Regions from separate parts of the Micromonospora sp. NPDC003197 genome, predicted to be linked through region 1. Evidence: riboswitches for the same ligand, from Rfam matches in the RefSeq annotation. Region 1 holds a riboswitch; the other holds the start of a gene.

Region 1 (15,050 bases):
CGCAGGGTGGAGAGGATCTGCGGGCAGGCGGCCACGGTGTTGGCGCGATCGCCGCCGCCGTCGTGTAGCAGCACGATCGACCCGGCTTGGGCCTGACGGAGCACTCGGCTCTGGATGGTCGCTGCGTCTGGTTTGTCCCAGTCTCGGGGGTCCACGTCCCAGTGCAGAGGAACCATGCCCAGCGACCGAGAGATCTTCGTCACCGCTGGCGTCCACTTACCGCCCGGCTGGCGGTAGTAGCCGACCTTGGCACCCGGTACGGCTCGAACGATTTCCCGGTTTGTCCGCTCCAGATCTGCCCGGATGTCCGCCTCGGGCTTCTTGCCCAGTTCGAGGTCGTGCTGCCAGCTGTGGTTGCACAGCGAGTGGCCCTCCCGCACGATCCGGGCAACGAGGTCGGGATGCTGGCGGACCTTCGTGCCGACCAGACAGAAGGTTGCCTGAACCTTGGCCTCGCGGAGTTGGTCGAGCACCTTCGGGGTCCAGACCGGGTGCGGCCCGTCGTCGAAGGTGAGCGCCACTGCCTTGCTCCCGGTCAACCGACGGGTCCCGTACGGGCCGGTCTTCTTTTCGCCGTTGCCAGGTGACCGTGTCGGTGACTTGGTCGGGGCCGGCGTGGTCGGTCGGGAGGTTGGTGGCTGGGCCGGTTTGGTGGGTTCGGTCGGATCGGGCGCCGGGGCGGTGGCATCGGATGACCCAGAGGCATCCGGTGCCGGATGGGCGCTCGTGCGGTCGCCGTCGGCGCAGCCGCCGAGGAGCAGGATGGAGAGGGCCAAGAGAGCCGCCGGAGCGGCACGTCTGGACATCGGTCGACTCCCGAGGGGGCATCGGGCAGGGGCCAACACACGCTAGTCCAGCCGAACGAACCTCGCGTTCCCGCACCCGATCGACCCCGGCTATCGCCCCGGCTGGCCTGGTACGCCCCGAACCAGTGCGACCGCACCGTCGAGGCTGGTGGGGTGAATCACCTCGCCCGGCAGGTCCGCCAACCGCCAACCCGGCCCGGCGGCTGCCACCAGCAGCGGTCGCCGGGGACTCGCCAGCAGCGCCGCGAGTTGGCCAGGATCGGCAGTAGCCGGGGCATGTGACCAGATGACGACGGCGACCGGTCCGGTTCGGTTGACCGCCTCGACCAGGGCCGGCGTCGGCACCCGGGCACCGAGCAGCCGGCAGGGAACACCGATCTCGGCCAGCGCCGCTGCCAGCGCCTCCAGTGGCAGGGAGTGCTGCTCCTCATCGGCGCAGGCCAGCAGGATTCGGGGTGGTTCCGCGCTGGCGGGCGAGCGGTCCACCACGGCGAGCGCTTCCGATACACACCGGGAGACGAGATGTTCCACCTCGATCAGGCCGGTGGTGGCGGCGTGCCGTTCGCCGATGCCGACCAGCACCGGGCAGATCATGTCGTTCCAGGTGGCGATCACGCCTTTGCTGGCGATCGCCCGGGTGACGCTTTCGCGTAGGCCCACCGCGTCCAGCCGCAGCGCCGCGCGGGCCAGCCCTCGGGCTGCCGGCCCGGCCCGCCCCACCGGAATGGCCCGGCCGCCACCCGCCCGGACCGGCTCAGCCTGGTGCGGTTCGGCCTGGTGCGGTTCACCCCGGACCGGTTCCGGTTGAGGTGCCGTTGCCGCCGGCTGCTGACCGCGTACGTCTGGCGTCTGCCGCGCCCAGCGGGCCGCCTCGGCTGGGGGCACGCCGTCGGCGGTGAGCCGACGCATGATCTCCAGTCGAGCGAGATCGGCGGGTGTGTAGCGCCGATGCTGGCCAGCGACGTGCCGGCTCGGACCCAACCCGTACCGCTGGTGCCAGGTGCGGAGCGTGGTGACGGCCACCCCCAGCCGGCGGGCGACCATGCCCGCGCTCAGGGCGTCATCGCCCACCCGACCGCCCCGACAGGTCATCGGCGAGGAGTAGTTGCTGGAGTACGCCTCCGAGCCAGGGGGAGTAGCGCAGTGGCTCGGCGGCCAGCGCGGTGACGAGCTCCGCCGGCTCGACCCATCGCAGGTCGGCCACCTCGGCCGGGTCCGGACGCAGCTCGACGTCGGGGCTCAGCTCGCCCCGCAACACATGGTCGTACTCGTGCTCGACCCGGCCGGTGGCGGGGTCCTCGGCGCGATAGACGTACGTGCCGATCTCGGTGAGCGGGATCGGATCGATGCCCAGTTCCTCACCCAGTCGGTGGTTGGCGGCTGCCTCGCGGGACTGGCCCGGGGTGGGATGGCCGCAGCAGGAGTTGGCCCAGCGCAACGGGAACCGGGTCTTGACCGGTGCGCGCTGTTGCAGCAGCACCCGGCCGTCCGGGGCGACCAGCAGTACGGAGAAGGCGCGATGTAGCCGCCCCGGGGCCTGGTGCGCCTCGGCCACGGTGGTCTCGCCGACCGGCTGGCCGGTGTCGCTGACCAGTTCCACAAGGTGTGTCTCCCGGGACGTCAACGCGCACCTCCGGTCACCCGGGCGGCAGCGAGCTTCCCGGAAATCAGCACCATGGGTACGCCCACCCCTGGTTGCGTACCCGATCCGACAAATACCACATTGGACAGTGTGCGGTGCAGGTTGTTCGGGCGGAACGGCCCGGTCTGAAAGAGGTTGTGCGCGGCGGCGAACGGCGTACCGGCGGCCATCCCAGCGTCCGCCCAGTCGGCCGGGGTCACCATCCGGGCCACCTCCACACCGTCGGCGAACCCGACGTAGCCTCGGCGTTCCAGCGTGTCCATCAGCTCGTCGGCGTACCGCCAGGCCAGGTCGCCCCGCCAGTCGAGGTCCGCCCGGTCGAGGTTGGGTACCGGCGCGAGTACGTAGTAGGTGTGCCGCCCGGCCGGGGCTACCGACGGATCGGTCCGGCTGGGGTTGGTGACCAGCAGTGACGGGTCGGACATCAGTTTGCCCTGTTTGATGACCTCGTCGAAGGTGCCCTTCCAAGCCCGGCCAAAGTGGATGTTGTGATGGCCGATCTTCTCGTACCCCTGGCGGGAGCCGACGTGCAGCACCACGCAGGACGGCGAGTAGCGCAGCCGGCGTTGCCGGCTCGGCGGCAGTAGTTGCTGGTACGCCACCGGCAGGTCGGGGTTGAGTACCACCACGTCGGCGGGGATCCGCTCGCCGTCGGCGGTGTGTACGGCGGTGGCCCGGCCGGCCGAGGTCTCCACCCGGGTGACCGTCGTGTCGTACCGGATCTGCACCCCGTGCTTCTCGGCCGCGCCGGCCAGCGCCCGGGAGACCGCGTGCATGCCGCCGCGCGGGAAGTAGACCCCGGCGACCGAGTCGAGGTAGGCGATGACGGTGTAGATGGCCAGCGCGTCGTGTGGTGACATGCCCGCGTACATGGCCTGGAAGGAGAAGATCCGTCGGGTACGGGGATCGGTGAAGAACTGGTCGACCTTGGTCTGTAGTCGGCGGAAGGCGCCGGCCGCGACCAGCCGCAGCAGGTTGGCAGTGAGCAGGTCGGTGGGGGCGTCCAGGTTGCGCTCGATGAAGTCCTGGCGTTCCAGTTGCCAGAGTCGCCGGGTGTATTCGACGAATCGCAGGTAGCCGTCGGCCTCGCGAGGACCGCAGACCCGGGAGACCTCGGCGGCCATCCGGGCGCTGTCGGCGATCACGTCCAGGGTCGACCCGTCCGGGTAGTGCGCCCGGTAGGCCGGGTCGAGCGGGCTCAGCTCCACCCAGTCGGAGAGTTCCTCGCCGACCGCAGCCAACGCCTCGGCAATCAGGTCGGGCATGGTCAGCACAGTCGGCCCGGTGTCGAACTCGTACCGTTCGGCCTCGGCCTCGGCAGCGTCGGGGCCGGCCGGAGTGGCGAGGCCAGCGCCGAGTGCGCTGGAGCCGAGTGTGTCGCTGCCGGAAGCGGTGAGACTGAGTCGTCCGGCCCGACCGCCAGGCACCGGTTCACGTTCCAGGATGGTGACCTGCCGCCCGCTACCGGCCAGATGTAGCGCGCAGGCCAGCCCGCCCAGCCCCGCACCGACGATCACCACCTGATCGGTGCGTCCGTTCACGGTTCGCACGCGATCACCTCCTCAGCACCCGCACATCATGCCTGCCGCCGAGTCGATCCGTCACCGGTTACCGAAGTGGCGGACCGTGCCGGGCGAGTCGTTGGCGTACCGGGCGAGCGTACCCTAGGCTTACAAGTTGCATCGATTGATGCGTCGATTAGTCGAGGGGGAACGGTGGCCACCGATCTCACCGCTGCCTACGAGAACTGCCGTGAGCTGCACAGACGACACGGTCGCAGTTACTATCTCGCGACCCGGCTGCTGCCAGCGTGGAAACGACGGCACGTGCACGCCCTCTACGGATTCACCCGCTACGCGGACGAGATCGTGGACCGCACCGAGGAGCTACCCCCCGACCAGCGGGCCGCCCAACTCGCCGAATGGTCCGACCGGTTCACCGCTGGCCTGCGGGGAGAACCAGTCGACGATCCGCTGCTGCCCGCCGTACTGCACACCATCGCCGTGTTCGACCTCGACCGCCGCGACTTCACCCTGTTCCTGCAGAGCATGGCGATGGACCTCACGGTCACGTCGTACCCGCGTTACGACGACCTGGTCGCATACATGGAGGGATCGGCGGCGGTGATCGGCACGATGATGCTGCCGATTCTCGGCAGTCCGGACCTGGCAGCCGCCCGGGAACCGGCCCGCCAACTCGGCTTCGCCTTCCAACTGACCAATTTCATCCGGGACGTCGCCGAGGACCTGGGCCGAGGTCGCACCTATCTGCCCGACGAGGACCTCGATCGATTCGGCCTGACCCGCGACGACCTCACCGCCGCCGCCATCCGGCGGGTGGCGACCCCGGCCATCCGGCAGCTCATCGCGTACGAGGTGACCCGGGCCCAGGCGCACTACGCCGCCGCCGCGCCCGGCCTGGCCCTGCTCGCTCCCGCCTCGCGCGCCTGCATCCAGGCCGCCCACGACCTCTACCGTCGCATCCTCGACGAGGTTGCCGCCGCCGACTACGACGTGTTCGTCCGGCGAGCCGTGGTGCCCCGCCGCCGCCGGCTCGCCATCGCCGCCCGGGCCCTCCTGACCCCGGCGGCCTGACCCGCACCTGCGCCGTACCGCGTCACCGCGTCACCGCGTCACCGCGTCACCGCGTCACCGCGTCACCGCGTCACCGCGTCACCGCGTCACCGCGTCACCGCGTCACCGCGTCACCGTGCCGACGGGCGGCCGATGGGGGATGCTGGCGGGATGGTGGACTCGGATCAGGCAGACGTCATCGTCCTCGGACTGGGGGTGGGCGGCGAGGAAGTCGCCGGCAAGCTCGCCGAGGCTGGACTATCGGTCGTCGCTATCGAGCAGAACCTGGTCGGTGGCGAATGCCCCTACTGGGGTTGCGTACCCAGCAAAATGATGATCAGGGCCGCCAACGCACTCGCCGAAGCCCGTCGGGTGGACGAACTCGCCGGTCAGGCCCGGGTGACCGCCGACTGGGCGCCGGTCGCCAAGCGGATCCGGGAGGAGGCCACCGACTCCTGGAACGATCGGGGCGCGGTCGAGCGGCTCACCGGCAAGGGCGCCCAGTTCGTACGTGGCCGGGGAGTCATCACCGGCCCGGACGAGGTACGCGTCGACGACCGCCACTATCGGGCCAGCCGGGGCATCGTCATCGGCACCGGTACGACCCCCTCGATCCCACCGATCGACGGGCTGGCGGAGACGCCGTACTGGACCAACCGGGAAGCGATCGAGACCGAGGAACTGCCCGAGTCCCTGATCGTGCTCGGGGGCGGAGCAATCGGGCTGGAACTCGCCCAGGTCTTCGCCCGATTCGGGGCCCGGGTCCGGATCCTGGAGGTAGCCGATCGGCTGCTCGCCACAGAGGAACCCGAGTCATCGGAACTGGCCGTCGATGCGCTGCGGGCCGACGGGGTGGAGATCCGCACCGGGGTACGCGTCGACCGGGTGTCGCACGAGACCGGCCGTTTCGCCGTACACCTGTCGGACGGCGCCGTGATCGACGGCGAGCGACTACTGGTGGCCACCGGCCGGCGGGCGCAGCTTGATGGACTCGGGCTGGAGACCGTCGGGCTGGACCCGAACGATCGGTTCCTGACCGTCGACGACCGGATGCGGGCCGGTGCCGGGGTGTGGGCGGTGGGCGATGTGACCGGGCATGGAGCGTTCACCCACGTGGCGATGTACCAAGCGGGCATCGCGATCCGGGACATTCTTGCCGAGGCGGGACAGGCCGCTGCCAGTAGTGAACCGGCCCCGGCCGGTCCGCCCGCCGGCGCGGGACCCCGAGCCGACTACCGCGCGCTGCCCCGGGTGACCTTCACCGATCCGGAGATCGGCGCGGTCGGGTTGACCGAACAGCAGGCCCGGGACCAGGGCCTGAACGTACAGGTGGGAATGGCGCAAATGCCCAGCTCGGCACGGGGCTGGATTCACAAGGTGGGCAACGAGGGGTTCATCAAGCTGGTCGCCGACGCCGAACGGGACGTGCTGGTCGGGGCGACCTCGGCTGGCCCGGCCGGTGGTGAGGTGCTCGGTGCGCTGGTGGTGGCGGTGCACGGTCGGGTGCCGGTATCGACCCTGCGGCACATGATGTACGCGTACCCGACCTTCCACCGGGCCATTGAGGACGCCCTGCGCAACCTGGGTTAGGTGCTTTGGGTGCTGGGTGCTGGGTGTTAGGAAGGGGCCCTTCCTATACAGAAAGCGATAAGAAGGGGCCCTTCCTAACAGGTCAGTCTTGCGCGTCCAGCATCGCGTTGATCATCTGTTGCAGCTGCTCTCGACCACCCGTGCCGAGTGCGCCGCCAAGTGCGACGGACAGCTTCTCGAACTGATCTTCGCGGGGCAGGTCTGCCAGGGCGTGCGCGAGTTCGTCGACCGTCCAGAGCGTGTCCTCCTTGGACACCTGGGCGCCCCGGGACCAGCCATGGTTCACGACCACCGAGCCGCCCCGGACGGAGAGCACCTGGCCGGTCATCGGGCACTCGGCGGTCGCGAGGTAGGCCACGACCGGGGCGCTGGTGACGGGGTGCAGCGGGTCGAACCTGCCCGACTCCGGGACACTGTCCATCCCCGGCACGCCACGGGTCAGCCGGGTACGGGCCATGGACGGCGAGACACAGTTGACCCGGATGTCGTACCGGGCGAGTTCGAGGGCGTTGACCACCGTCATCGCCGCGATGCCGGCGTTGGCCGCGGCATAGTTCGTCTGGTTGGGCAGCGGATTGAGCAGGCCGGATCCGGAGGCGGTGTTGATGATGGCCCGGTCGGTGCGGACGCCCGCCGCGAACCGGCTACGCCAGTAGCGGGCGGCAAAGTGGCTGACGGCGAAGGTGCCCTTCAGCTTTACCGCGATGACGTCGTCGAACTCTTGCTCGGTCATGTTGACCATTGCCCGGTCGCCCTTGACGGTCGCGTTGTTGACCACGATGTGTAGGTCGCCGAAGGCCGCCAGGGCCGTTTCCACCATTCGCTCGGCACCGGTCCAACTGCTGACGCTGTCGGTGTTGGCCACCGCCTGACCACCGGCAGCGACGATCTCGGCAACGACAGTGGCGGCCACCCCGGGATCACCGCCGGTGCCGTCGGCGGCGACGCCCGGGTCGTTGACGACGACTCGGGCCCCCTCGGCGGCGAAGAAAAGTGCCTCCTCCCGGCCGATCCCACGACCAGCGCCCGTGATCAGGGCGACGCGTCCGTCCAGGCTTCCCATTGGTCCGACTCCCGTCCTCAGCTTCAGCTGCACTCAGCCCTAGGTGCACTCAGCTTTAAGTGCACTCAGTGCATTGATTCACTCAATATACATATTCCTGAGGTGTAGTAAAGTGTCGGCATGATCGATGAGCCCGGCCGGCGGGAACGCAAGAAGCAGCGGACGCGTCAAGCGCTGATCGATGCGGCAGTCGAGCTCTTCGAGCGCAAGGGCTACGAGGAGACCACCGTGGCCGAGATCGCGGCGGCGGCGGACCTGTCGACCCGTACCTTCTTCCTGCACTTCCCCACCAAGGAGGACGTGCTTCTGGTCAACGCCCAGACCCGGTTCGACCTCGCGCTGCGGATCATCTCCGCGCCACTGGCCGGCGAGACCGGCACCGAGCTGCTGGCCCGGGCCATGCAGGAGATGATCACCAACAGCTGGAACACGGACCTGCCCAGCGGACTGGCAGCGCTCCGGGCACGGCTGCTCACCTCGGTGCCGGAGCTGCGGGCGCGACTCCTGCACCACCTGCACACCGGACAGGAAGAGATGGCCGATGCCCTGCACCGGACGTACCCGGAGCAACTCGACCGGGTCGATGCCGCAGCCCTGGTGGGGGCCGCGCTGGGAGCAGTGAACGCCGCAGCGCTCACCAGCATCCGGCAGGGGGACACGGCCGAGACCGTACGGGCCGCGATGCGGCGCGCCGTCGACCTTGCCGTACGTGGCTTCGAGGTCGCTAACCCCGGGACCTAACCTGCTTCAGGTCGACACCCTCGGTCGGGTACACGGCCAGCGACGCCATCCCGTAGGCGAACTCCGTCACCATCGCCTCGGCCTCGGGTAGCCCGGCACCAGCCAGCACCGCCAACCGGTCGTTACGCAGGCAGGTCTGCGGCAGCCGGGCGATCTCCGCCGCCAGCTGCTCGGCCGCCACCCGCGCGCCGCCCGGCGGGGCGAGGCGGTTGACCAACCCCATCTCGTACGCCTCGACGGCCGGCACCGCCCGCCCCGTCAGAATCAGGTCCATCGCCCGGCTCTGGCCGATCAGCCTCGGCAGCCGTACCGTGCCACCATCGATCAGCGGCACCCCGAGGCGGCGACAGAACACGCCCAGCGTCGCATCAGACTCGGCGACCCGCAGGTCGCACCAGAGTGCCAACTCCAGGCCACCCGCGACGGCGTACCCGGAGATGGCCGCGATCACCGGTTTGCTCAACCGCAGCCGGGTCGGACCCATCGGCCCGTCGCCCTCCGGTTCGACCCGGTTACCGCGCGGCGCACCGATGGCCGTCAGGTCGGCGCCCGAGCAGAACGTGCCACCGGCACCCCACAGGACGGCGACAGCGGCCTGCGGGTCGGCATCAAAGGCTCGGAAGGCGTCGGCGAGCGCTCGGGCGGTGGCCCCGTCGACCGAGTTACGGGACTCCGGCCGGTCCAGGATCACCGTCGTCACCGGACCGTCGCGCTCTACCCGAATGCCCACCGCATCAGGATGCCCGCCCGCCGGGTCGGCGTACAGCCTCCTGGCGGCAGGGTGTGTGCGCATCCTGTGCTGCTCCAACAGCAAGAGATGCGCACACACCGGCTGGTCCAGTCAGAACGCCTCGTCCAAGGCGACCGAACCGGAGACCGCCACCTGGTACGCCGACACCCGCCGCTCGAAGAAGTTCGTCAACTCCTGGACGTCCTGCAACTCCATGAACGGGAACGGGTTCTCCGCGCCGTACCGGGGAGCCAGGCCGAGTCGGGCGAGCCGGGCGTCGGCGACGTACTCCAGATAGCGCCGCATGTCGGCGGTGTTCATGCCGGGCAGCCCGTCCCCGCACAGATCGCGGGCGAAGGCCAGTTCGGCGGCGACCGCCTCCTCGATCATGCGGGTGACGTCGGCGGTCAGCTCGTCGTCGAACAGGTCCGGCTCCTCCCGGCGTACCGTGTCGACGACGGCGAAGGCGAACTCCATGTGCATCGACTCGTCGCGGAACACCCAGTTGGTGCCGGTGGCCAGCCCGGGGAGCAGACCGCGCGAGCGCAGCCAGTAGACGTACGCGAAGGCACCGTAGAAGAACAGCCCCTCAACGCAGGCGGCGAAGCAGATCAGGTTGAGCAGGAACGCCCGCCGGTCGGCCCGGGTCTCCAACCGGTGCAGCGAGTTGATCGAGTCGATCCACTTGAAGCAGAACGCCGCCTTGTCGCGGATCGACGGGATGTGCTCGACTGCGGCGAACGCCTTGGCCCGTTCGTCGTGGTCGGGTAGGTAGGTGTCCAGCAGGGTCAAATAGAACTGGACGTGTACCGCCTCCTCGAACAGTTGCCGGGAGAGGTAGAGCCGCGCCTCCGGCGCGTTGACGTGCTGGTAGAGGTTGAGCACCAGGTTGTTGGCGACGATCGAGTCACCGGTGGCGAAGAACGCCACCAGCCGGTGCACCAGGTGGCGTTCCTGGTCCGACAGTTTCGCCAGATCGGGTACGTCAGAGGCCAGATCGACCTCCTCCACCGTCCAGGTGTTCCGGATCGCGGCCCGGAACCGTTCGTAGAAGTCCGGGTATCGCATTGGCCGCAGGGTCAAATCCATGCCGGGGTCGAGCAACATCTGACTGGTCACTGGCATGCCTCGCAGATCTCCGGGTTCTCCAGGGAACAGGCCACCGCATCGTCCGCTGCGGCTGCCCCGGTCGCGTCAACGGCTGGCCCGGTGGCGTCGGTGGCGTCGGTGGCTGAGGTGTTAGGAAGGGCCCCTTCCAAGGCAGAAAGCGATAACAAGGGGCCCTTCCTAACGGTTGTCTGGGCGATCCGCGTTGCCGGCCTTGAACGCAGGTAGTACGTCGTCTTCAGCCCGGCCCGCCACGCGTAGGCGTACATGGAGGAGAGCTTGCCGATGGTCGGGGCGGCCTGGAACAGGTTCAATGACTGCGACTGATCGATGTACGGCGTGCGCGCGGCAGCCAGGTCGATCAGTGCCTTCTGGGGTAGCTCCCAGGCGGTCCGGTAGAGCGTCTTCAACTCCTCCGGCAGGTCCAGCGACTGCACCGAACCGTCAGCCGACTTGATCGCGTCCCGGGTCGCCGGAGTCCACCGGCCCAGCCGCTTCAGGTCAGCCACCAGATGCCGGTTGACCTGGAGGAACTCGCCGGACAGCGTCTCTCGTTTGAAGACGTTGGAGACCAGCGGCTCGACGCATTCGGAGCAGCCGGCGATCGAGGCGATGGTGGCGGTCGGTGCGATCGCCACCAGCAGCGAGTTACGCAGGCCGTGCCTGGCGACCTTCTCCCGTACCGCCGCCCAGGCCTCCGGCCGGGTCGGCGAGGCGGTCGGGTAGTGGTCCAGGTGCAGCACCCCGCCAGCGGCCCGGGTCTGCCCGTACGCCGGGTGGGCGCCCCGCTCGGCGGCGAGCGTGGCCGAGGTGTCGTACGCGGCCAGGGCGATCTCCTCGGCGATCCGGGTGGAGAGCGCGAGCGCCTCGGGCGAGTCGAACGGTAGCCGCAGCGCGGCGAAGACGTCGGCCAGTCCCATCACACCGAGTCCGATCGGTCGCCACCGTCGGTGTGCGGCGGCAGCCTGCTCGGTCGGAAAGTAGTTCCGATCGATCGCCCGGTCGAGGGCGGCCACCGCGACCCGGACCGTGTCAGCCAGCGCGGCGAAATCGACCGTACCGTCCACCACGTGCGCGGCCAGGTTGATCGAGCCGAGGGTGCAGACAGCGGTCTCCCCGTCGCTGGTCACCTCCAGGATCTCGGTGCACAGGTTCGACAGGTGTACCACGCCGCCACCGTTGCCGACCTGGTTGCAGGTCCGGTTCGCAGCGTCCTTGAAAGTCATCCAGCCGTTGCCGGTCTGCGCCAGGGTACGCATCATCCGGGCGTACAGGCTCCGAGCCGGCAGGGTCTTCACAGCCTTGCCCGCGACCTCCGCCGCCCGGTAGGCCGTGTCGAACTCGTCGCCCCAAAGGTCGACCAGCTCAGGTACGCCCTTCGGGTCGAACAGCGACCAGTCCGCGTCCGCCTCCACCCGGCGCATGAACTCGTCCGGGATCCAGTTGGCCAGGTTCAGGTTGTGCGTACGCCGGGCCTCGTCGCCGGTGTTGTCCCGCAGCTCCAGGAACTCTTCGATGTCGGCGTGCCAGGTGTCCAGATAGACGCAGGCCGCGCCTTTACGGCGGCCGCCCTGGTTGACCGCCGCGACGCTGGCGTCCAGGGTGCGCAGCCACGGCACGATGCCGTGCGAGTAGCCGTTGGTGCCCCGGATCAGCGAGCCGCGCGAGCGCACCCGGGACCAGGAGATGCCGATGCCGCCGGCGTACTTGGACAGCTTTGCCACCTGCGTGTAGCGCTCGTAGATCGAATCCAGCTCGTCCCTGGGCGAGTCGACCAGAAAGCAGGAGGAGAGCTGTTGGTGCTGGGTGCCGGCGTTGAACAGCGTCGGCGAGCTGGGCAGATAGGCCAGTCGGGCGAGCAGACGGTAGAGGTCAGCGGCCTGCTCGACCGTCTCGGCCAGACCGGTCGCGACCCGGAGGAAGAAGTGCTGCGGGGTCTCCAGCACGCTGCGGGTCTCCGGGTGCCGCAGCAGGTAGCGGTCGTAGACCGTACGCAGGCCAAAGAACTCGAAGTTGTCATCGGCGTCGACCGGAGCGTCAGCGGAGGTCGAGCCGACGCGGCCAGCATCGTCGGGGTCCACCAGGGCGTCGAGGGCGGCGGCGTGCGCGGTGACGAAGCCGGCGAAGTCCGGGTCGAGCAACCCCAACCGGTACGCCGTGGCGACCGACTCGCTGAAGCTGCGTACGCCCTGGTCGGCGACCTCCTGACGGACCCGGTCGGCGAGTAGTCGGGCGGCCAGTTTCGCGTACTGCGGTTCTTCGGCGATCAGCCCGGCGGCGGCCGAGATGGCGAGCTGGGTCAGTTCGTCGTGGTCCGCGTCGGCGGTTCGGCCGGACCGGACGATGTCCAGCACTCGATCGACGTTGGTGTCGGGCAGATCGTGCCGGTGCCGTTCGATGACGCTGCGCAGTCGCTGCTCCGGCTGCTGGTCGGTGGCCTCCGCTGTTGACGGATCGATGATGGCGGGTGCCGTCATGTGCTCTCCTCGGTCATTTGGGCCGGACCGGAGGCTCGCGGAAGGACACGTCGCACGCCGCAGCGCCGCCGGTCGGTGAGCCGGCGGTGCCCGTACGTTTCGACGGCCCTCCCACGAGGCCCCGAGGTGCTACGCACGCCGAACTGGCTGTCGGCGCGCACTGCTGGCAGGTCTTCGGACTCGCGGGCAGGGCGCGTTGCCGCGCTTGCCTACTGGCCGTCGCTTCCCAGACTCCGGCTGGCCCGTACGGCCGGATGGCTTCCGGCCGGACACCGTGGTCCAGTGCTGTTGACGGCGGTCGTTCCCGCTCACCGCTGCGGGGCAGTCCCGGATTCACACCGGGTTCCCTCTTCGGCGGCGACATCTGGCTGGATGCCGTCGCCTGGCCGCCCGGCCATGGTGGGCACGGGCGAACCAGCAATGGACTTATCCTAGATGTAGTGGCTGTGGGTTCGTCAACGCACCAGATGGTGTGGCGTGTCGCGGCTGATGGGTGTGGATCCCGGCCATCGTGCCGAGGTTAGGAAGGGGCCCTTCCTATGCAGAAAGCGATAAGAAGGGGCCCTTCCTTAAAAGGGGCTGCTGGTTTGCCGATGGCTCGACCGGGAAGTCGTTCAGCGTGCGGACGATGATGGTGCGATCGATGATGACGAAACTGGAGCGGGCGTCGGGGCTGGACCGGGTCGGCGACCGGCTTCAGAGTGGCGTCTTCGCCGTACTGCGTGGCCAGCGGGTCCGGGACTTCCTGCACGGGGTGTGGCTCGGCCACCCACTGCACCCAGCACTGGTGCAGCTGCCGGTCGGCGCCTGGGTCAGCGGGGCGATCCTGGACCTGGTGCCGGGCCAACGCCGGGCCGCGACCGTACTCGTGGCGGTGGGGACCGCCAGTGCGCTGCCGGCCGCGTTGGCCGGGGCGAACGACTGGGCTTCGCTCTCCCGCGAGCAGCGCCGGGTTGGCCTGGTGCACGCGATGGCCAACACCGTCGGAATCGCCCTGTACGCCGGATCGCTGGCCGCGCGACTGAGCGGACGGCACAACGTCGGTCGACTGCTCGGGTTCTCCGGCTTGGCGGCGGCCAGTGGTGGGGCATACCTGGGTGGGCACCTGGCCTACAAGCAGGCCGCCGGAGTCAACCAGGGTGTGCAGGAACTACACCGGATCGAGGACGGGTGGCATCCGGTCGCGGAGGTGGCAACCCTGCCCGAGTCCACATTGCTGACCCGACAGATCGAGGACGTGCCGGTGGTGGTCTTCCGGGACGGTGACGAGATCACGGTGATGTTGGAACGGTGCGCGCACCAGAGTGGGCCGCTGGGCGAGGGGCGACTCACCCGCGTCGACGGTCGTACCTGCGTGGTCTGTCCCTGGCACGGAAGCACCTTCATGCTCAACGGTGGCGAGGTCGTACGCGGCCCGGCCAGCACCGATCAGCAGGTGTTGCCCACTCGGGTGGTCGGCGGGATGCTGCAGACCCGACTGCCCTGACCCGGCTGCCCTGACCCGGGTGGTAGCCGACGCGGACAGCCGGACCGAGGGTTCAGTTCCGCTGGCTGGTAGCCGATTCGGGCAGACCGGTCGACGGCTCAGTCTCGTCGGTGCCGGCCGATCACGACAGCCCGGGTCGCCGCGGCCCGGGTCGCTGCCGACCGCCGGTCGGCCGGCCGTCGGCGCAGTCCGAGCACCGCACCGATCTGTGCGCCGACGATGCTGGCCACCGTGAGCACCGCTGACACCGCCAAAGGCCGGTTGAGTTGATTCACCTCCCCGGGCCGGGCGGCACCCACAGCCAGGGTGGCCTCCCCTGGCTCCTGCCGAACCGGGGTCACCTCAGCCGAGGGGGTGTTTCGCGCTGGACCCGGCGTTTCCCGCGCTCCCACTGGCGGTACGGCAGGCCGGGTGCCGGGTGGTGGCGGTACGGCGACCAGGCCGGTGGCGTGGACTCGTACCCCCCGATCGGCCGCGTCCGCCGGCATCCGGAGGAGCTGACCTGGCCGGATCCGGTTCGGATCGCGGATCTTGTTGAGTTTGGCGAGTTCCCGGTATCGGTCGAAGTCGCCGAGGTACCGGTCGGAGATGTAGCCGAGATAGTCGTCCTTCTCCACTCGGTAGACCGGCTCCGAGTGCGGTACGGGCGATGTCAGGGCGGTCCGGTGCACTGTCCCGGCGGGCGATGCCAAAGACAGGCGATGCGCTGTCCCGGTGGGCGGCACCGACATCGAGTCAGGGATCGCTGGAGCAGCGGCGATCGCCACCGCAGTGGCGGGTGTGGCGGCGGCAGCTGCCGGAGTCGCCACCGCGATCAGCGCGATCGACCCGACCA
Region 2 (15,050 bases), on a different contig from region 1:
ACCATCGTTGGTGGTCGGTCGCATGCCGCCCGAAGCTGGTCTTCGAGCCAGGACCGCCAGGGTTCTGGATCGGTCGCGGCGACGTTGACGGCAGTGGTGATGGCGGTGACCGGGTAATGCATGCCCGCCACCGGATCGGCGGTGTCGGGCAGGTGTAGCGGCGGCGTGTCACATAGGCCGGTATGCGCGAAGAGCCATCGTGCTGCGGCCGCCATGCCTGCACGGTCCTTACCATGATCGCCCAGAGTTCGCCCCAGGCTGGGGGCCCGGTTGCTGAACCGTCTGAGTAGAAGGACGTTGAGGTCCAGAACCTCCACATGAAAGCCGCTACGTGCCGCGACAGTCGTGAGGATCGCCGGCCCCAGGGGCGGGTTGGTGTCCGATGGGGAGGGTGGTGGTACGACGATCAGTGCATCGCAGATGTGTTTCCGTGTGCCATGCGTTTCGGACAGGGCGAAGTGATGCGATGACATGATCCACCTCACACATGGTCAGGCGCTGATCGCTGTCAGTGTAGATGCCGCCTTCCAAGCGGTCTACACGCGGCGTAGAACCTCTCGGAGGTCGCGAATCCGGAAGTCGGCAGCGCAGTCGCGGAAGGCGAACTCGGGATGGGCGAAGAGGTAGGTGGTCCCGCCGGCTACCTCCGCTAATCGCATGTCGCTCGCCGAGTCTCCAATTATCACCAGCTCATCAAAAGCTGGTCTCCCGAGGAGATATTCCCCGAGGACGTCCTTCTTGGTGGTCTTCGCGTCCCGAACGTGCTGGTCCACAGCGAATGCTCGTCCTGCTGGGAAGTGGTCCGTGAGCTCCAACAGTTTGAGGAACATGTCCAGAGTTCCTGAGCGGGTGTTGGAAATGACGATTTGTTGATGGTGGGCGCCGATCGCAGTGAGCACGGTACCGACGTGGGGTGTCGGCGTCATCCACCGGCACTGCAGGTCGGGTTCTTCCTCCGAGAGTGTGAAGCATGCCTCTTGGAGCTCCAGGTGGCGATCGTGGGTTTCGTCGGGCAAGATGAATGAGAAATACTCATACCACTTGTGTCCGTATAGTTGCCGGCCTTTCTGGTAGTCGAAGCGTTGCTCGTATCCGAAGGTCGACAGTACCTCGTTGGAAATATCGATCACTGCTCGGTCGTTTCCTTGCTCCAGCACGCCGTGCAGGTCCCAGACGAAGAGTTTCACAAGCTCCCCTTCTTGTGGTGGAGTGGTGTTGGTTGCTCATGTGGTGAACGAGGTCGAGTTTGGGTCCGCTATGGGGTGACTAGAGATTGCTTTCAGCATGTTCGATAGTTGTTCTTCCATCTGATGGGGCAAGCCCTGTCCTGTCAGTGCGTCGACCGCACCCCGAAGGGTGGACAGGGTGCGGTCGGTGATCACTTCTTGACGTACAAGATAGATGTCCATGAAGGTGTAGATATCGACGTAGCGGCGTTGTGCGGGGATCTTCTGAAAGTTAGGACTTTCGAACATCGCCAGCACTTGGCTCGAGGTGCGTTCGTGCGACAGGTAGGGAGGCTCATCCAGGAACGGTGGCTTTCCTGTCCGGACATCGCCGTAGTAGTAGAGGACGTAGCCCCGGCTGTAGGTTCGGAACTTAGGGTCGTGCTGCAACAACGAAAGGAATCGGGCGAGTGCCGAGTCCGACCTGTGGTGGCACAACGCCCAGAGGATCGAGTTGAGCAGAAACTCGCTTCGCTCCCGACGTAGCAGCACCCCCAGCTGCCGGGGAGCTGTTGGGCTGATTCGGGAAATCAGGTAGACCAGGAGATTACATACGGTGAGTCGGTCGACGGGATCGAGGTCCGGTTGGTCGCGCAGTTGCCCGTACAACTCGGACAAGCGCTCGCCGAGCCGGTCATCAGCCAGCTCCTGTAGTTGACCGACGAGGTGGTGTCGAATTTCCCGGGTCAAGTCTCGACGCAGCAACACGACCGCCTGATCGGCAGAGAGTTCAGAGCGCAGGCGGTCACGGATGTACGAGGCCAGCAGATACTCGTAGAACGAATAGTGCAGGAACTCGCCGATCTCCGTACCGTGCAACGTGCGACGGTCGATCACCTGGTCGAGCGCTCGGATTTCGGCGCTGCGCCGATCACCGGGAAGCGACGCGTGTAGGTCGATCATCGGAATCGCGTCCGCCGGCAGTTCGCGCGAGTGTACGAACCATCCCGCCATCTGCCAGACGGCCAGTGACTGGCCGTTCCACACGGGGTGGCTACTCCGAATCGCGAAGTCGGTCGCCTGGCTCAGCCGGATCAGGTACTCGCCGTAGAGCTTGCTTACGCTGCTGATCTGGGCGGCCGCGTCATGCCCGATGAAGGTGAGCATCCTGGCGTAGAGCGGCCGTGCCACCAGGCGGGCCAATTGTTCCGAAGCCACCGCCGTGCGGTAGAGGGCCGGATCGGCGATCAGCCGGTGCCGTCGTAGCCGGTCCAGATAGTCGGCGAACTCATCCTCCACCGACCAGCCCTTGAGTACGAAGACCTCGTCGAAGCTGATCGCGGTGGTCTCGAAAGCGATGCGCTCCTCGTACTCGCGGATGCGGGAGGTGACGAGTGCGGGGGTGCGGTCGAGTAGGTCGAGCAGCGTGGCGGCGAGTGTGCTGTCACTGGTCAACTCGCTCGCCTCGTCCAGGCCATCGACTAGAGTCACCGTATTTCCCGCCGCCATCGGGTCCCGCCCCACCCTACGGACACTGTCGAGAACCTCTGCGGCGTCCAGCGCGCGTAACGGGATGGGCAGCAGGCCGGCCTCCTGTAGTGCCAGTGCCACGCCATACAGGGAGAGACTCTTTCCGGATCCCGGCTCGCCGAGAAGAAGCACCGACTCACCCCGTCGCAACCGGGCTGTCAGCGCCGTTACGGTCCGCTCGCCCGATTCGGCGTCGCGTTCATAGTAGGGGGCGATCCGGCCGGGTACGAACAGGCCCAGTCGATGCAGTTCGGCCAGGCTCAAGTCAAGGGGGTACGCCGTCCGCCGCCGACCGAGACGGTTGACCAGCTCCATGGAAAGGCGGGTCAGTCGGACCCGGTGTTCGTCGTACCGGTCCTCGTTCGCGGGCGTCTCGTCACTGTTCATCCGGAGCAGTGCCGTCGACACCTCGGTCGGTGTTGCGGGTTCGGTGTTGGTAGGTGCTAACCGATGATGGCTGGTGGTCTTGTGCTTTGTGTCCTCGGGCAACACGGCCAGCGCGACGGTCAGACCGACCAGAAGCAGCGCCAGTACGCCGAGTGACTGCCACGGGTGGGTTCGGACAAGTTCCAACCAACCAGGCCAGCGCTGCTGGGCTGACGCCTCGTTCGTGATCAAGCCCGTCAGCACTGTCGCGGTGGAGAGGACGGCGGTAACTGCGATCGCCACCGCCATTCGGGTTGTCCTCATAATCGGCATCCCTAATCACCGTCACGTGGCCGGGTGATCGTGGTTTTCCTGGGCCAGCCCCACGTCGATCAGCTGACGGCCACCAGGTCTGACCGAGCGTATCGCCAATAATCGATGTTGACTGTCGGGGACATGGCGGCAGTGTTGTCGATCAGGTCGCCGAACCGGACCTCTGGGGGACCGCTGGTCGACTGCCGGACGACCTGCGGACCTGGGACTTCGGTCCCTAAAGAGGTGTTTTCTGCGCCTGTTTTATGAGGGTGGTCGTCCTGAAAAACCCACCGAGGAGAAACCCATGCTCACCGCGACTTCCGCAGCAATTGTCACCGCCACCCTGCCGCTGCTCAAGGCGCACGGCGAAGAGGTGACCGGCCACTTCTACCAGCGGATGTTCGCGGAGAACCCGGAACTGCTCAACCTGTTCAACCGTGGTAACCAGGCCACCGGGCAGCAACGCCAGGCACTGGCCGCCTCCGTGGTCGCGTACGCCGAACACCTGCTAGGCGATACCGGTGCACCGTGGAACGCGATCCTCGACCGCATCGCACACAAGCATGCCTCGCTCGGGATCACCCCGGCCCAGTACACGATCGTCGGTCGTAACCTGATCGCGTCGGTCGGCGAGGTGCTCGGCGAGGCGGTCACCCCGGAGATCGCCGCCGCGTGGGACGAGACCTACTGGCTGATGGCCTGCGAGCTGGTCGCCCGCGAGGCGCGGCTCTACCACACCGCCGGGGTTGGCCTCGACGTCGATGTCTGGCATTTGTGGCGGGTGACCGGGCGGACCGAGGAAACCGACGACGTCGTCTCCTTCAGCCTGGCCCCCGCCGACGGCACCGCGGCACCGTCCTTCACCCCCGGCCAGTACGTCTCCGTCGCGGTCGACCTTGGCGAGCACGATCAGCAGATCCGGCAGTACAGCCTCTCCGGTCGGCCCGGCGCGGCCGAGTGGCAGATCACCGTCAAGCGGGTACGCGCCACCGACGACGGTCCCGCCGGGGCGGTCTCGACCTTCCTGCACGAGCAGGTTTCGGTGGGGGACATGCTGCGACTCAGCCCCGCGTTCGGAGAGGTGAGCGCGGTCGCCGGGGATGGCCCTCTGGTGCTGGTCAGCGCCGGCATCGGCCTCACCCCCGCCATGTCAGCGCTGGAGTACGTCGCTGCGGCCACCCCGGACCGGGCGGTGCTTCTGGCCCACGCCGACCGGAGCGAGACCCACCATGCGCTGCGCCGGCACCTGCCCCGGCTGATGGAGCAGCTACCGAACCTACGGGTCAACCTCTGGTACGAGGATGTCGCCTCCGACTGCTGGTTGCCGACGGCACAGGTGAAGGCGGGCTGGATCGATCCGGACCTCATCCCGCTGGAGGCCGCCTCAGAGGTCGACGTGCACCTGTGTGGCCCGCTGCCGTTCATGACTCTGGTGCGCGGCAATCTGCTCACCCGTGGCGTATCCGTGGAGCGGATCGGCTACGAGGTGTTCGGCCCCGGGATGCTGCGCACCGCCTGACTGACTTTCCGGCCGCCTCCTATTTTATTTCGGAGGCTTGATTGGCTGCGCAGCCACCACCGACATGGACCCGTTGCCGGCACTGGCAGGCTGCGAGTCGTGACTATCGATATCAGCGCGGCCTCCGCAGGCACCTGGAAACTCGGGGACCGGACAGTCAACCGGATCGGATTCGGTGCGATGCGGTTGACCGCCCGGGCCGACGGGACTCCGATGGATCGCGACCGGGCGATCACGATCCTTCGGCGGGCAATAGAACTCGGCGTCAACCACATCGACACTGCCGCGTTCTATTTCTCGCCGTTGCGCTCTGCCAACGAGTTGATCAACCGAGCTTTGGCGCCGTATCCGGATGATCTGGTTATCGCCACGAAGGTCGGGCCTGGCCGGGATCCCTCAGGCGAATGGCTGCCGCTTGCCAGGCCCGACCAGTTGCGTGGGCAGGTCGAAGAGAACCTGCGCCAGCTCGGGCGGGATCACCTCGACGTAGTTAACCTGCGCGTCCACGGTCCCGAATCGATCGCCGAGCGGTTCGGCGCATTGGCCGAACTGCGCGACGCCGGGTTGATCCGCCACCTGGGCATCTCCAATGTCAGACCCGAGCACCTGGCCGAAGCCCAGGCCATCGCCCCAGTGGTCTGCGTTCAGAACGCGTACGGCATCGCCTACCGTCGGCAGAACGATGACCTCCTGTACACCTGTGGTGAACAGGGCATAGCGTTCGTACCGTTCTTTGCGGTCGCCGGTGCCGGCCGCGAAGCGGGCGCGAGTAGCACCGACCGGTCGGAGATACTCGCCATTGCGGGCGCCCACGGGGCGACAACGGCGCAGGTCCGGTTGGCGTGGACGTTGCAGCGCGGTCCGCACGTACTGGCGATTCCGGGTACCGGCGATCCGGAACATCTGGTCGCCAACGTGGCCGCTGGTTCGCTGCGCCTTTCGACTGAAGAGCTGACTCGCCTCGACTCTTTGTCGGCTGACCGGTAGGGCTGTCCGGTGCTGCCTGCCGGGCGGGGGTGGTGCCGACCCCGCCCGGCGTCATCGGTCACCCCAGGGCCAGTCGCAGCCCCAGACCGATGAAGGTGACCGCGCAGGCTTGCCCGATCCGGCGGGTCCAGCGGTCGGTGGTGAACCGACCGGCGAGGCGCCCGGCCAGCATTCCCAGTCCGATGTCGAGGGTCAACTGCACCAGCACGAACAGCACGCCGAGGGTGATCAGTTGTCCTGTGACGTTCCCGGCGGACGCGTCCACGAACTGGGGGAGGAACGCAACGCTGAACAGGATCATTTTCGGGTTGAGCAGGTTTGTTAGCAGCCCTCGGGTGAAGGCTCGGCCCAGCCCGGTATTGGGTCGATCGGCCAAGTCTGTGTGGGACTGCGGGTTCTGACGTAGCGCCAGTAGGCCAAGGACGACCAGGTACGCCGCGCCACCCCACTTGATCGCGGTGAACAGCATCGGTGAGGTGGTGATTACAGTGGCCAGCCCCAGTACGACGGCCAGGATGTGGATGGCCTCGCCGGCGGCGACCCCGACCGCAGCGACGACTCCGGCGCGGACGCCGTACCGGGCGGCGTTGGCCAGCACGAACATCATGTCCGGCCCAGGCGTGATCATAAGAAGGGTGATCGCGGCGAGGTAGCCGACCAGCACGCCGGTGGAGAGGGGACCCACGGCTCAGCCCTCGGTGGTGTGCTGTATGAGTGCCTGCCGTAGGGCCAGCCGGTGCTCACGTCGGATCCGGGCCTCCCGGTAGCGGCGACGGTCGTCGTCCGTCTCCGGCAACACAGCGGGGATGGCGCGTGGTTGACCTGCGTTGTCCACGGCGACCATGACCAGGTGCGCGGTGGCTACCGTGACAGCCGGTACCGCCCGGTCCCACCGGTCCGCAGTGACCCTGACGGCGACCTCCATCGAGCTACGACCGGCCCAGGTGATCCGCGCGTCAACGTGTACGACGTCGCCGACGCGCACCGCCCGCAGGAAGGCGGTCTCGTCGATGGCGGCGGTCACCGCCGGACCATCGGAGTGCCGGGCGGCCACGACTCCCGCGACGGAGTCGATGAGGTTCAGAATCCGGCCGCCATGGACGGTGCCCATCAGGTTGGTGTGGTGCTGGTCCATGATCTGCGACAGGGTCAGGTGTGAGGCCGAAGGCGGTCGGCCGTCGTCGGCGTCAGGCCGGGAAACGATGGTGGTGGTCACAGCAATAGTCCGTCCCTCGAGAACCGAACCGTCGATCCCCGGGAGACAGCGGCCTGCCACGTCGCGGCGTTGGCCAGCCACGGCGCGTCATCCGCCCGGCCCACCCGCGAAGCCGACGGCTGCGTACACGGGTTCGTGTACGCAGCGCGGGCAGGTCTTCGGACTCGCGGGCATCACATCGGAGACAGCCTCCGATGGCGTCCTACTGGCCGTCGCTTCCCAGACGTGATAGCGCCCAGTGCGTCTGACGGCGGTCGTTCCCGCTCACCGCTGCGGGGCAGTCCCGGATTCTCACCGGGTTCCCTCTTACGACGCCCGAGCAGCAAATTCCCGGGCGAACCAGCGCCGTGGACGAGCATAGCCGGCCGGCGGCGGGCAGGGATCGGATGCCTTACTGCTGGATCGGGTTGCCGTCGTTGCCGCAGATGTAGCCGGCGACGACGCAGTTGGTCACTCGGCGGGCGAGTTCGTCGACATCCCAGACGTTGAAAAAGTCGCCGTGGAAGGTGTAACCGGGGGCATCGGTGACATTGACCCCGTTACGGGTGCCGCCGAGGCTCAGCCCGCCGCCGTTGATCGGATAGGTGATCAGGAACTCCAGCCGAGGTACCGGGACCGGATGGCTGCTCGGGCAGTAGCCGCCCTGCCCACCGATGCCGAAGGCCATGTGGCTTTTGTGGTCGGCGCTGTCCAGGTTGATGCCGTCCCAGCAGGTCGGAAAGTCCAGATAGGTTTCCAGCTTCGAGTTGGCCGGGCAGGTCAGAAAGTCACGGCTGGACTGTGACTGGCCGACGCATGACCATCGGGCTGCCGGGTTCTGGTCGGGGTGGGTGGCCAGCGGGTTGCCCACCACGATCTTCAGACCCCGGGGGTACGGCTGGACCCGCGTCGGGTCGGTGATGCCCTGGTAGTAGACGGTGACGTGTTCCGGGGCCACCGGCACACCGTTCTTGTACAGGGTCGGCACCCAGTACGCGGACAGGTCGGCCACCGGGTTGCAGTTGGTGGTGCCGGCGCCTAGTGATTGCAGGGTGGAGTACGCGTTGGTTGTCTGGTTGCCGAAGAACTCGTGCATGTGAGAAGTGCCCGGCTGGCCGTAGCGCACGATCGGGTCGTCGGGGGAGCGGCCCTTACTGGCGCAGTCCGCCCGGAACTCCGAGCCGCGTAGCGGGGCTCGTTGCAGGGCGATGGCGGCCGCCTCCTGCTCCGGGCTGAGCGCGTACCCGTGATTGGTGTGTCCGCCGGAGACGGTGTTGGCACTGGCGGTCACTGCCTGCGCGCCGGCGGAGCTGTGGTTGACCAGGATTCCCGCGCCGAGCAACGTCACAAGCACCACGGCGATGGCGGCGGTACGACGTAGCTGGTCGGTGTTGTCGTGTTCTCCTCGTGTCGGCTGCACTCGTGCCTCCTTGCCCGCGCACCGAGAGGGGCCGGGTTGCTGGGTGTGACGGGGCAGTGAGAGCGCTCTCACAATCATTGATAACTTTATGCAACAGCCTTGTCAATGTGACCGTCAGTTCGGTTCACCAGCCGTGGTAACTGCCAGGGTGTGTCCTGCGGATCATGAGTGTGGATCATTGTGCTGATCGTGGATCAGTGATCAACAGGACTGCCGTAACCGGTCGGGTCGCGTTCTGTGGGCCCGACCCGACCGGTTTTTGTAATCCGCAGGACACCTCTAGTACTGCATGACGCAGTAGACGACGACCGGATCGGTGAACCGGTACCAGCGGTTCCATTTGTAGTCGCGCGTGCACCCCCTGTCGTTGGAGGCGCCAGGGACGATGTCGATGATGTGAACGGTGCCCTTTGCCTTGCAGGCCGCCCCCACGATCCAGCCGCTACCCTTCGGGAACTTGTAACAGTAGAAGCGCACCAGATGTCGTTCCAGGCACAATCGATATCCATCCTCGGTGAGGTATCCGGATTTCGGATTGGCGCAGTTGTTTTGCTCGTAGTCCACTGAGACCACCCGGTAGGTGCCACGGCTACCGTTGCAGTTACCGATTCCCTGGAAGTCGCCCTGCTCGCTGACAACGATGCACTGCCCAATTTTCGCCGGTGGTGGCGGCGGTGCCTGGGTTGTGGGGAGCCTGTTCGGTGGGTCCGTGTCCTCGTCGTCGGAGGGTGCCGGGTAACCAGTCCTGCGGGGAGTGGGGGAGGGCCACAGGTCGGTATCGCCGGTTGCTTGATTCTGCTGATCTTCTCGGTTGTTGAAGAAGAACACCGCAGCCACCGCGATCCCGCAGGTGCCGAGTAGGCAAAGCGCCAGCACCCCGGCGATCACGCCGACGATGAGGGGGCCATTGCGTTTCGGAGGCATCGGCGGTGGCGGGATGCCAGGCGCTGGTGGAGGGAAGCTGGGATATTCAGGCATCGGGATCGTGCCCTGGTCCGGCGGAGTCGCACCCGGTGGCTGGGGCATGCTCGGCGGCGGCGGGATCGTCACTCGCCGAGTCTCACATAGGCCGACCGCAGTCCGCCAATTCGATGTCCGATTTAGACTTCATGTGGTTCCGGTTTCTGCCACGATGTTGCTCTTCGCATCACCGCTATGTTGTCTGCCGGGCAAGAGGACACGATTCCGCGGCCTTGTCGAGGGCGTGTGAGCGGCGCTGGGCTGTCGTTACTACGACGAGGACGGCTAGGGCGACGAGGACTTGCTGCCTGGTGATCGTGGACTAATCGAGCCTTGCGCGTCGCCTGTTGGAGCGCCTATGTCGGTTCTGTCGGTGGGGATGGTTCGACCGGTTGTCCGACCCGATGGGCGAAGATGAGACCGGCCGACACGGCAGCCAGCCCCAAGAGCAGGGCGCCCATGTAGTTGGTCCACCCCCGGGCCCAGGCGATGTAGGGTGCCCACCAGCCGAGGGCGACGATCACGCTGATCATGAGGACGTTGAATAGCCTCCGACGCCCCACGACCCGCCACGGTGAGGTGGCGAGTAGGCCAATGGCGGCGATCAAGGCGAAGCACAATCCGGCGGCCACCATGACTACTGCGACCGCCGCCATAGGGCTCCCGTCCCAGGGGCGCAGCCCGCAGATGACCGCCACTGCGCCGCCCAGGCCAAACATGATGATGAGTCTGGTCCGCCCGGCTCGGCGAGCTAACCGCCAACCCGACGCGGCCACCACCAGCAGAGCTACCAGAATCGCGATGATGGTCTCGGGAATGAGTACGGAGGGCCGCGCGTCCAGCGGAGCAGAATCCCCTCCGTGTGCGGAGGTTCGCGTCCAACTCCCAGCGGTATCGCGTAGAGCGATGCCATCCCGGCCGTTCGCCACCAACACGACATGACCGCCGGGCACCGGGTGCACGGCCAGGGCATAGGACGACAGGTAGGTGTCGATGTCGTTGAGCTCCGGGTAGGAGCGCGCGAGGTAGCCACGCCGACTGTCCGGGATCTCCCAGCTCACCGACCATGTCGTACCGCCGTCGGTGCTCTCCTCGACGCGTAGGTGTCCCCGTACGATGCGGTAGCAGTGTGCGGGCTCGGACGGCACGCAGGAGCGCTCTGCTGTCGTGGTGAGCGCGGGCAGCTCCTGTTCGAAATCCGCTTCCTCCGTGTCTGTCATCGACCGCCAGCTCTGACCGTCCGTGCTCACCGTCCAGATTTCCGGGCTCCGGTCCTGGAGATATGCGTTTGCCTGACCAATGACGAGCAGGTTCCGCCAGGACGTCGCCGCCACGACGTCCGGGTAGTACGGAGCGCTGGTAGCCACTACCGCGAGGGCGGCGGTAGGCAGCACGACGAGCACGCCGACGCGGCTCGGCGTGCGTTTCGTAGCTGACCGTTGGGTCACCCGCGTCCACGCCCACGCGGCAACCCCGAGCGCGGGAAGCGCGATGAGGTCGGTGTGATCGGCCAGGATGATCGACGGTCCGCTGAACACGCTCCAGCTCGTGGATGCGATTGCCGCACCGACTGTTGTCGACTTGGCTGCGGTGAAGCCCGCTCCGGTGACTAGCAGCGCGCCGCAGGCCACCGGTGTGCCAGTCAATCGCGGGGCGACCGCCGATACGAGCGCGCCGAGCAGTGGCGGCGCGACGAGCAGGCCGGCGAAGTCGCTGAGTTTTCCGGTCACCAGCCCCGGATAGGCCGACTTGAGCAGGTGGTCGTTGACCACGAGTAGGACGATTCCGAGCACGGTCACCGGATGGGTGAGCCAGGCGAGCATCGCACCTGTCGTACGGCGGTCGTGGTCGGCATCCATGGTCATCACCGTTCCAGTCGGGGGTAACGATGAGGGCTCGGGCATGTTGCGGATGGCCGGCGGCGAGGTTGTGCGCAGATCGGCTAGCTCGAGGCCCAGATCCGGCACGCCGACAATATTTTTTGTCTTGACTATAAAACTTGTCGGTGAAAGAGTGGCGGCATGTACGACATCGCAGTGATCGAGGACCCGTCGGCGGCGGAGGCGTCACTCGACCCAACGCGGGCCCGGTTGCTCGCCGCGCTCGCCGAACCGGCCTCGGCGACGATGCTCGCGGCCCAGGTTGGCCTTGCCCGGCAGAAGGTCAACTACCACCTTCGGGCGCTGGAGCAGCACGGCCTGATCGAGCTGGTCGAGGAGCGCCGCAAAGGAAACGTCACTGAGCGCGTCATGCAGGCCACCGCCGCGTCCTACGTGATCTCACCGGCCGCACTCGCCGCCGTAGGCCCGGATCCGGCTCAGGCCCCGGACCGGCTCTCCGCGCGATGGCTCCTGGCGATCGCCGCCCGACTCGTCCAGGACGTGGGTGCGCTGATCAGCGGCGCGGACCGAGTCAAGAAGCGGGTGGCGACCTTCGCCCTTGACGCCGACATCCGCTTCGCCTCGGCCAGCGACCGGGCGGCCTTCGCCGAGGAGTTGGCCGCCACCGTCACCCGCCTGGTCGGCAAGTACCACGACGAACAGGCCCCTGAGGGGCGTACACACCGGATGGTGATCGCCCTGCATCCGAGTGCGAGCCCACCGAATCGCACGCCCGATTCCGAGAAGTCCTGACCGGGCCGTCGGCCTAGCTCCATCCGATTGACCGCATCGGCCAGCCCACCGACACAGAGAGGTGCCACCATGGGACACCCGTTTGAACTCGGCAAGGAAATCGAACTGTCCGCCACCCCGGAGGAGGTCTGGTCTGCGATCGCCACCGGACCGGGAATCGACTCCTGGTTCATGGGACGCAGCGAGGTCGAACCGCGCGAAGGTGGACGGCACCGGTTCACCATGGCCGGCGAGGTCGAGGACGCGACAGTGACGGCCTGGGAGCCGGGGAAGCGGTACGCGCAGCAGACCGAACCGGGACCGGACGGCACCTTCATGGCCATCGAATACCTGATCGAAGGCCGCGACCACGGCAGCACGGTGCTGCGAATGGTGCACAGCGGCGTGCTCGGCGACAACTGGGAGACCGAGTACGAGGCCCTGCGTACCGGCTGGGACATGTACCTCGGGACGTTGGCGGCATACTTGGCACACTTCACTGGTCGTACCGGCACCCCGGTCACCGCGTTTCGACCCGGGGCGGGCGACCCGGACCAGGTGTGGGCGGCGGTGACCAGCGCGTTCGGGCTTACCGGCCCCACCGTCGCGGGTGAACCTGCCCGGCTCGAGCTGCCTGGACTGCCACCGGCCGACGGGGTCGTGGACCTGGTGGGGCTGCCGACCTACTTCGGTGTACGGACCACCGACGCCCTCTACCGGTTCATCCACTCCGGTACGGACCGCGGCAACGCCCTGGTCGTCGGGCACCACATCTTCGCCACCGATTCCGACCCGGCCGACACACAGCAGGCCTGGCAGGACTGGCTGACCCGCCTGCCAATCGGCTGACCCGCCGACCGCTCTCGCCGTGGCGGTGGCGGAGTTGGCCACCGCCACGGCGAGATGGTCAGTTGAACCGTGGTGCGTCCGTCGGCTGTGCCGGACCGTGGTAGATGGAGTTGTAGAGCACCGGGAAGGCGGCACGTGGCCAGCTCCGGAAGGTGAGTTCGGCACCGGCGATGGTCACGTGGCCCTGTCCGACGTCGAACGACACGACATTGGCCTGGCCAGCGAGGGCCTGCTGGCCATGGGCGTACCCGCTGGCCAACAGCTCACCCTGGGTCGGATAGCTGGCCGCCACCCGGGCCACGGTGTCAGTGACCTGATAGGCGGAGTTGTTGTAGAACCACACCGGCCACTGCGCCGGCATGCCCCACGCCGCCGGGACGCTCGGGTCGAAGGCGTTGCGCACCAGCGCCCCGGGCACGTTGAACTGGTCCCGGTTGGTCGGTACGACGTTGCGGACCGGCAGGTCGAGCAACTCCCGCGCGGTGTCCGCGCCGTCGCCGATGGCGACCAGGTTGCCACCGCCCTGGACGAACGCCCGCAGTTGGGCCCAGCCCGCCTCACCGACGCCCCGCGCCCAGGCGAACTCCTGCGGATGACGGGCCGGGTCGATTCCGGTGACGATCCGCTGCTTGGTGATGCCGTCGGCGATGACGATCGTGTCGTATTGGGAGGCGAGGCCAGCACCGGCGTAGTCGTCCGCGCTGACGACCCGGTAGTTGATGCCGTACTGGTCGAACATCCACATCAGCCAGCCGCCCGGCATGTTGTTCGCACCCCGGATCAGGCCAACCCGGGTGTTCGGCTTGAGCTGGAAGCCTCTCACCCGAGGGGTGCTGTCCGTGGCGAAGACCGGTACGCCGGTCTCGGCGGAGACTCGGGCCAGCACCGTACGGGCCTGGCTGCTCGGCGGGACGATTACGGTGCCGGCCGCGAAGTCTCGGCCGGACGCGGCGAACGTGCCCTCCGATCGGAACACCGGGACGTTGGCGGATTGGAGGGCGGCGAGCATCTTGCCGACCGCGTACGAGTGGGGCGAGACGAGGTAGGCGCCACTGGCCTTCGGTGCGGCCGGCATCCGTACCGGGGCCGGGTCGATCCGGCTGACCCGCTCCAGCCGGGCGGTGAACGGATCCGCGACGGCGTCCACGGCGACGCCGAGCAGCAGCGCCAGATTGTCGGTGGTCTCGCTGTACGGCATGATCAGCGGGCAGTTGGCGCACTTGCGGGCGTTCTGTGGGTACGCCTCGATCTTCAACAGTTGGTCGACCCACCGGCCCAGCGGCTGCTGAGTGCGGATGACGTACGAGCCGGCCTCGTAGTGCCGGTTGCCTGCGGTGAACGCCCTGGTTGCCCGATCGATCTCGACCTCGCCGAATTCCAGGATGTCGAGCAGTTCGAAGGTGGCGTACGGGTCGCGTTGCCCGGTCGGGACAACGTAGGCGTACGGGCCGCCGGTCCAGGTGAGGCTGTTGCGGGCGACCTGGTAGAGGTTGTTGTAGAGCCAACTCTGGGCGTTGTCGGCGACTGTCTTCAGACCTGTGTAGTAGCTGGTCTTGGCATAGTCGACCATTTGCTCCAGCGTCCACGTGTCGCTGTCGTACGGTGCGACGTTGCGCATGGTCCGGTCCTGCGCGCCGAGCGGCTTACCGTCCGGACTCTTGACCGGGTACGCCAGGTCCCGGGCGCTGGCGATCTCGTGTAGGAACAGTGACGTGCCCCGGTAGGAGGAGTAGCCGGCGACGTCGGCGTTCCAGAAGATGCCGTACGCGTCGTCGTGCTGGACGCCCGTCTTGCCCTCGGCGATCAGGGCCCGGCCGACCTGAGCACCGAGGGAGTTAGCCGACTCGATGGTGATCGGGTCGATGTCCCGGCTGAGCGGCTCGTCGTAGGTGGGTAGCCAGATCCGGGGACTGCCGGTGCCGGCCTGATGTCCGGCGTGGAACACGACCGGTCGGTACCTCTTCTCCAGGTTGGTGCGGATCCGGGTCTCCGGCTGGGTGAACATGAACCAGTCCCGGTTGTTGTCGTGGCCGACGTACTTCTGGTAGAGGTCCGGGTAGACCCGGTTGAGGTCGGTACCGGCCGTCTTGTTGAAGTAGTCGACGACCCGGTGCTGACCGTCGGGATTGCC

The links. A riboswitch is a leader RNA that binds a small molecule or an ion and turns the genes downstream of it on or off. The one in region 1 is predicted to bind cobalamin.
Region 2: linked by a shared signal. The riboswitch ahead of ACWDV4_RS29355 (acyl-CoA thioesterase) and the one ahead of ACWDV4_RS28570 (ribonucleoside-diphosphate reductase subunit alpha) in region 1 are both predicted to bind cobalamin.

What each region holds. Positions count from the first base shown of each region.
Region 1 is NZ_JBSFTE010000038.1:11,711-26,760, reverse strand. Features, by position in the region: gene ACWDV4_RS28620 (polysaccharide deacetylase family protein) at 1-806, opposite strand, end outside; gene ACWDV4_RS28615 (MerR family transcriptional regulator) at 897-1,877, opposite strand; gene idi (isopentenyl-diphosphate Delta-isomerase) at 1,867-2,430, opposite strand; gene crtI (phytoene desaturase family protein) at 2,427-3,998, opposite strand; gene ACWDV4_RS28600 (phytoene/squalene synthase family protein) at 4,164-5,042, shown strand; gene ACWDV4_RS28595 (dihydrolipoyl dehydrogenase family protein) at 5,193-6,611, shown strand; gene ACWDV4_RS28590 (SDR family NAD(P)-dependent oxidoreductase) at 6,694-7,674, opposite strand; gene ACWDV4_RS28585 (TetR/AcrR family transcriptional regulator) at 7,795-8,415, shown strand; gene ACWDV4_RS28580 (crotonase/enoyl-CoA hydratase family protein) at 8,399-9,145, opposite strand; gene ACWDV4_RS28575 (ribonucleotide-diphosphate reductase subunit beta) at 9,257-10,270, opposite strand; gene ACWDV4_RS28570 (ribonucleoside-diphosphate reductase subunit alpha) at 10,261-12,729, opposite strand; cobalamin riboswitch at 12,895-13,112, opposite strand; gene ACWDV4_RS28565 (Rieske 2Fe-2S domain-containing protein) at 13,364-14,215, shown strand; gene ACWDV4_RS28560 (LysM peptidoglycan-binding domain-containing protein) at 14,314-15,050, opposite strand, start outside.
Region 2 is NZ_JBSFTE010000041.1:12,097-27,146, forward strand. Features, by position in the region: gene ACWDV4_RS29325 (B12-binding domain-containing radical SAM protein) at 1-215, opposite strand, end outside; gene ACWDV4_RS29330 (HAD family hydrolase) at 537-1,187, opposite strand; gene ACWDV4_RS29335 (hypothetical protein) at 1,224-3,386, opposite strand; gene ACWDV4_RS29340 (globin domain-containing protein) at 3,682-4,896, shown strand; gene ACWDV4_RS29345 (oxidoreductase) at 4,996-5,883, shown strand; gene ACWDV4_RS29350 (LysE family translocator) at 5,942-6,568, opposite strand; gene ACWDV4_RS29355 (acyl-CoA thioesterase) at 6,572-7,018, opposite strand; cobalamin riboswitch at 7,232-7,458, opposite strand; gene ACWDV4_RS29360 (DUF1996 domain-containing protein) at 7,491-8,498, opposite strand; gene ACWDV4_RS29365 (hypothetical protein) at 8,778-9,548, opposite strand; gene ACWDV4_RS29370 (hypothetical protein) at 9,815-11,323, opposite strand; gene ACWDV4_RS29375 (ArsR/SmtB family transcription factor) at 11,480-12,091, shown strand; gene ACWDV4_RS29380 (SRPBCC family protein) at 12,161-12,919, shown strand; gene ACWDV4_RS29385 (M14 family zinc carboxypeptidase) at 12,978-15,050, opposite strand, start outside.